DNA from 2 places in the Luteibacter sahnii genome. Region 1 is predicted to be linked to the other one. Evidence: riboswitches for the same ligand, from Rfam matches in the RefSeq annotation. Region 1 holds a riboswitch; the other holds the start of a gene.
What was found. Region 1 has a riboswitch for thiamine pyrophosphate ahead of thiC (phosphomethylpyrimidine synthase ThiC). Riboswitches for the same ligand answer to the same signal wherever they lie in the genome.
Positions count from the first base shown of each region.

Region 1 (3,117 bases):
AATAAAGGAAAAGCGGGGTATCGTTCAGAGTACGAAGCGCTTCACCGGCGCGGCATGCGCCAGGTAGGGAAGGTCCGTTTCGAAGAGTGCCTCCTCGCGATAACGGCCCTCGCCCTCGTGGGTGAGGAGCACCGCCTTCTGCGCGGGGGAGTCGCCGTGGATGACGAACATGCGGCCACCCGTCGTCAGCCAGCGCACGAAGGTCGCCGGCACCGTATGCACCGCACCCGTGACCACGACGACGTCGAAAACGCCCGCGGGGGTATAACCGTTGACCGCCTCGGCCGTGGCCAGGGTGGCGTTGGTGACGCCCGCCGACACCAGGCGCTCGCGGGCGGCCTCGACGAAGTCGGCGTGCATGTCGATGCTGGTGACCGTGCCGGCCAGACGGGCGAGGCAGGCGGTGAGGTAGCCCGAACCGGTGCCGATCTCCAGCACCTTGTCGGTCTTCTTCAGTTCGAGCGCCTGGAGCACGCGACCCTCGATCACCGGCTTCATCATGACCTCGCCGTGGCCCAGGGGCAGGTTGAGGTCGGCGAAGGCCACGTTGCGGTGGGCGGGTGCGACGAAATCTTCGCGACGCACGGCCTTGAGGGTATCGAGGACGTCGAAGTCGAGGACTTCCCAGGGGCGAACCTGGTTCTCGACCATGTTCTGCCGGGCCTGCTCGAAATTCATCGCCATGGTGTTCTTTCCCGTACGAAAAGCTGCAAAAGGTTCGGAAGGATAAGCGCTGGACGCCCGTTTTCCCATTGAGACAAGGCTGCGGTGCCGGTGCCGCCCGACGAAGTGCCGGAAGTCACCGGACGGGACTGACGGAAGTCATGTCCCCTGCGGCACCGGCCCGCGCCTGAACGGCCGGTTCGGCGACGCTTGCGGAGCCTTGGGAACCGCCCTGGGGCGGCCCCACCTCATTCTAAGGTAGACGAACGACGATGCTCGGTTTTTCCGGCGTCGTGAACGACGTGAACACGCGCTGGAAATAACTGAACCGCCGCGTATAATAAAGTCATAGCCATTGTTTGTGAAGGTGCAGCCATGAACGCCAGCCCGAAACTCAAAACCCAGGGTCCCGGGCGTCCGAAGGACATGGAGAAGCGTGCGGCCATCCTCGACTCGGCGAGGGCCCTGTTTGCCCAGGGCGGCTTCGCCGGTACCAGCATGGACGCGGTCGCCGCGTCCGCCGGGGTCTCCAAGCTCACCGTCTACAGCCATTTCGGCGACAAGGACAACCTCTTCCGTGAGGTGATCCGCGCCCACGTGCAGGAGCGCCTGCCCGACGACCTGTTCGAGGTGCCCCCGGGCGCGGACATCCGGGTGACCCTCAGCAACATCGCCAGTCGCCACGCCGCGATGGAAACCAACAGCGAATCGGTCGGCGCCTTCCGCGCCATCCTTTCCGACTGCCAGGCCACGGGTAACCCCCGTTTCGGCCGGCTGGTGTGGGAAGAAGGCCCCATGCGCATGCATAAACTCATGCAGCGCCTGCTCGAAGACGCCGTGGATCGCGGCCAACTCGAGATCGACGACGTCTCCCGGGCGACCACCCAGTTCCTGGCCTTGCTCAAGGGCGACCTCCTGCTGCGCCGTCTCTTCGGCTGCGAAGACTGCGCCGTGCAGTTCGCCGAAGAAGTGCGCGCCAACGCCCAGGCCGCGGTCGACGTGTTCATGCGCGCCTATGCGCCGCGCAGCGCGGGCGCCTGACGCTCGCATCCTCGTCCCGCTTCTGCTTGAATGGTCGGCGAAGCGGGGGTGCCCATGCGATGCACGGGCTGAGAGAGTCCCTTAGAACCTGATCCGGATCATACCGGCGTAGGAAGCTTCGATCGTGAGCCGTGGTGCCCCTGGTGCCTCCGGCCCGCGTCGGCGCACGTCCGCTTCTCCCTTTCCCGAGCGAGAGTCGAGACGCCGATGAATGCCATGCCCTCTGATCTGGCCCGCGCCGCGCGCGAGCTGTCCGCCTCCGTCACCGAGCCTATCGCCGGTTCCCGCAAGATCCACGTCACCGGCAGCCGGCCCGACCTGCGCGTGCCCATGCGCGAGATCCGCCAGGCCGACACGCCGACGTTATTCGGTGGCGAGGCCAACCCGCCCATCGTGGTCTACGATACGTCCGGGCCATACACCGACCCCAGCCATGCGGTGGACCTGGCGCGGGGCCTGCCGCCGCTGCGCGCCGGGTGGATCCACGAACGCGGGGACGTCGAGTCGTTGCCCGGGCTGTCATCGGCGTTCGGCCGTTCGCGCGCCGACGACGTCCGCCTCGACGCGATCCGCTTCGCCCACCCGCGCACGCCGCTGCGCGCCCGTCCCGGTGCGAACGTCACGCAGATGCATTACGCCCGGCGCGGCATCGTCACGCCGGAAATGGAATACATCGCCCTGCGCGAGAACCAGCGGATCGATGCGCTGGCCGACGGCGCGCTGCGGGCCCAGCATCCCGGCGAGTCGTTCGGTGCGCGCATGCCGCGGCTCATCACGCCCGAATTCGTGCGTGACGAGGTCGCCCGCGGCCGGGCGATCATCCCCGCCAACATCAACCATCCCGAAGCCGAGCCGATGATCATCGGCCGACACTTCCTCACCAAGGTCAACGCCAATATCGGCAACAGCGCGGTGAGTTCGGGCATCGCGGAGGAAGTGGAAAAACTCGTCTGGGCGATCCGCTGGGGCGGCGACACGGTGATGGACCTGTCCACCGGCAAGCACATCCATGAGACGCGCGAGTGGATCCTGCGCAATTCGCCCGTGCCCATCGGCACCGTGCCCATCTATCAGGCGCTGGAGAAGGTCGGCGGCGTCGCCGAGGAACTCACCTGGGAGATCTTCCGCGACACGCTCATCGAACAGGCGGAGCAGGGCGTGGATTACTTCACCATCCACGCCGGCGTGCTGCTGCGCTTCGTGCCGCTGACGGCCAAGCGTGTCACGGGCATCGTCTCTCGAGGCGGCTCGATCATGGCCAAGTGGTGCCTGGCGCATCATCGGGAAAACTTCCTCTATACGCATTTCGAGGACATCTGCGAGATCATGAAGGCCTACGACGTGTCCTTCAGCCTCGGTGACGGCCTGCGTCCGGGCAGCATCGCCGACGCCAACGACGCGGCGCAGTTCGGC
Region 1 covers NZ_JAQLOK010000003.1:543,782-546,898, forward strand. Annotated here, with positions in the region: gene PI246_RS12795 (protein-L-isoaspartate O-methyltransferase family protein) at 25-684, opposite strand; gene PI246_RS12800 (TetR/AcrR family transcriptional regulator) at 1,039-1,704, shown strand; TPP riboswitch at 1,739-1,836, shown strand; gene thiC (phosphomethylpyrimidine synthase ThiC) at 1,912-3,117, shown strand, end outside.

Region 2 (3,117 bases), on a different contig from region 1:
GCGTGTCGTCGGGACTGCGGAAATCGTAGACGTCGTAGTCGCCGTTGGGCGCGAAGAAATAACCCGGCGACCCATCGGCGCACGCCGCCGCGTAGGCGCAGCCATAGGCGAAGGCCACGTTGTCGTTGATCACCGTGTGGCTGTGGCCGGCGGAGACCTGGGCGTTCCACGTGTCGCTGAACCGGTAGTTGAAGCGCAACGAGGTGTTGCTCGCATGGATGCCTACGGGCCGCTGCCACGGCTGGTAGCCGAGCAACTGCGTGCGGCTGGCATGCGCCGGAATCGTCGTGCCTCCCAGCAGTTGGTAACCGGACGCCGAGCGCTGCGCGCTGGTCTGGTAGTCGGTATCCAGCAGCAGCGTGGCGTCGTCGTTGATTTTCCAGTCGGCCGCCACCGAGACGAAACTGCGCCGGCCGTCGACATGGTCGATCCACGAGTGCGTCTTCTCGTTCGCCGCGTTCACGCGCATGCCGAAGGCATGCGTGAACCACGTGCCCACGTCCAGCGCCTCGTAGGTGGACCCGTGCGAGTCGGTACCGGCGGTCACCGTGTGCACGTCGGCCGCGCGCTTGCTCACGTAATTGACCAGGCCACCGGGCTCGACCACGCCGGCTTCCAGGCCACCCAGGCCCTTGAGCACCTCGACCCGCTCCTTGCCTTCCAGGGCGAGCGTCTGCTCGGCGGACATGAGCATGCCGTTGAAGCGGAAGCCGGTAGCCAGATCCAGCGGAAAGCCACGGATCGAAATGTCCTGGTAGTAGCCCGCCGGCGCGTAGTTGTCATTGATCGCCGCGTCGCCACGCACGAGCTCGCTCAACGACCTCGGCTGGCGATCGTCGATCTGCGCACGCGTGATGACGGTGATGGCGGCGGGCGTATCGTGCAGCGGCGCGCTGCCGAAGCTGCCGAACGTATCCAGCTGCGAATCCGCCGCCTGATAGCCCCGGGCGGTGGTGGCATGCACGTCGATGCCGGGCAGCGTGCGCGTCTGCGGCGGGGTGGCGTCATCGGCGTGCGCCAGCGGCGCGAGGGAAAGCAGGGCGAGGGCGAGGGGCGTGCGGGTGAGGGTCATCGTCGTCTTCGTGGCAGCGGACGAAGCGACGGCGAGCCACGTGCCGGCAAACGGCATCCGCGGCTCTGCAAGCTCCCTACGCCGGTATCAACCGGATCAGGTTCCAAGGGACTCTCTCAGCCCGGCGAACGCCGGGCACCCCCGCTTCAGAACGCCTATTGAAACACGAATCGTCAGGCCACGTGTCCAAGCGCATCCAGGAACGCGCGCCCCGGCGGCTCGGCGAACCACCGCGCGTGGCCAAGCAGGAAGGTGTACCACGCCACGTCGGCGTGATCCCGGCGCCGCGTGATGCCTTCGAAATACTCGACCTCCGAGAGGGCGAAATCCACGTGCACCAGCGGCAACAGGTCGACCAGGCCCCGCATGTCGGCCGCGCTCAGGTCGCGCCGCGAGCGATAGCCGTCGATCAGTGCGTGGGCTAGGTCTACCCGCGCGATGTCGCCCCGCGCGACATCGAGCCAGGCGATGGCGTTGCGCTCGATTGCGGTGGCGAGGTCGAACACGGCGAACGTGCGCGCGGCCAGACCCAGGTCGAGCACGCCCGTGATACGAGCCGCTTGCGAACGGTCGCTCCAGTAGAGGTTGGACACGTGCCAGTCGCCGTGCGTCCAGCAAGCCGGGTGCGTGGTGAACGAGCGGCTTTGCCAGGGTGCCAGGGCGTCGCTCAGTTCACGGCGCCAGTCGCGCGCCTCCAGATAAGCGCGAAGATGGGGACGCCCCGCCCATCCGGCCGCCACGGCCGCGACCGGATCGTCGGCCGAGAGAATCTCCGCCCGCGCCACGAGGATATGCGTCGTGCGCTGCGGGGCCTCGTAGTCCGCGGTCGCGGCGTGCCAGTCGGCCAGCATCGCCCCGGCCGCGTAGGCATGCCTCACGCCGCCGGCTGGCGCCCATGAGTACGCATCGCGATAGGCATCCACGCCCCGGGCCGGCGCCTGCACCTCATACACCCAGTCGCCGCGCACGAACACCGAGGCGCCCGACGCGTCACGCAGGAGATCGGGCACGGGCACGCCGCGGGCCCGCGCATGCGACGCCAGCCGATGCTCTTCGGCCAGTTGCGCCGGGGAGCGCACGCTATGGTGATGGCGCTTGACGAAGACCCGCCCCTGCGCGGTATCGACCAGCGCCGCCGCCGACAGGGGACGCGGGCTACGCCAGGCCAGCGAGACCGCCTGGCCCGCGTCCGGCACGCGCTCAAGCACCTCCACGACCTCGTGCAGCGTCAGCGGCGGCCAATCGGGCGCGAGTTCGTCGCCCGCGAGCCCGTGGGTAAGGTGTGCGTCATCGGTCATGCGCGAAGTCTAGCGGGCGCACGCGCGACGTGGGCCGCACGAACCGGATGGCGACGTTTCGCCGGACGGGACAGCATGGCGCACCTTCCGCCACCGGCATCCTCATGGCCTTTCGCATCCTCGGTCTGGACCCCTCGCCCTTCATGCCGCTCTACGGCCTGCCGTCCGACGAACTGGCACGGCGCGGCGTCCGGCGCCTCGTCGTCGACGCGTCGCCGGGTTTCCCCGACCGTGTCGAAGTGCGTGACGCGGCGCCGGGGGAGACGGTGCTCCTGCTCAACCACGTGCATCAGCCCGCCGACACGCCGTACCGCGCCAGCCATGCCATCTTCGTGCGCGAATACGCCGGGCGACGCTACGACGGCATCGATACCGTGCCGGACGCGCTACGCCGTCGCGTGCTCTCGCTTCGCGCGTTCGACGCCCATGGCGACATGGTCGACGCCGACCTCGTGGAGGGACCCGGCATCGAAGGGCTGATCGGGCGCTTGCTCGGAAACCGCAGCGTGGCCTACTTGCACGCCCATTACGCGAAGCCTGGATGTTATGCCGCCCGGATTGAACGAGCCTGACAGGGGCTACGCGCTAGCGGAGGGCCCTCACCATGCCTTCCGCCGTCCACGCGCCGAGGCAACCGCCCGCGATCCGGGCCGCCTGTTCGGCGTCGTAGCGCTGGCCGAGCCAGGTGCAGACCTCGCCGAAGCTCGCCCCGGCCAGGGCGAGGTCGAGGCACGCGGTCTCATCGGC
Region 2 covers NZ_JAQLOK010000002.1:1,041,484-1,044,600, forward strand. Annotated here, with positions in the region: gene PI246_RS10000 (TonB-dependent siderophore receptor) at 1-1,072, opposite strand, end outside; TPP riboswitch at 1,129-1,225, opposite strand; gene PI246_RS10005 (phosphotransferase enzyme family protein) at 1,246-2,370, opposite strand; gene PI246_RS10010 (DUF1203 domain-containing protein) at 2,475-2,942, shown strand; gene PI246_RS10015 (DNA-binding domain-containing protein) at 2,956-3,117, opposite strand, start outside.
Region 2: it holds a riboswitch for thiamine pyrophosphate, as region 1 does, so the genes downstream of both, PI246_RS10000 (TonB-dependent siderophore receptor) here and thiC (phosphomethylpyrimidine synthase ThiC) in region 1, are expected to answer to the same signal.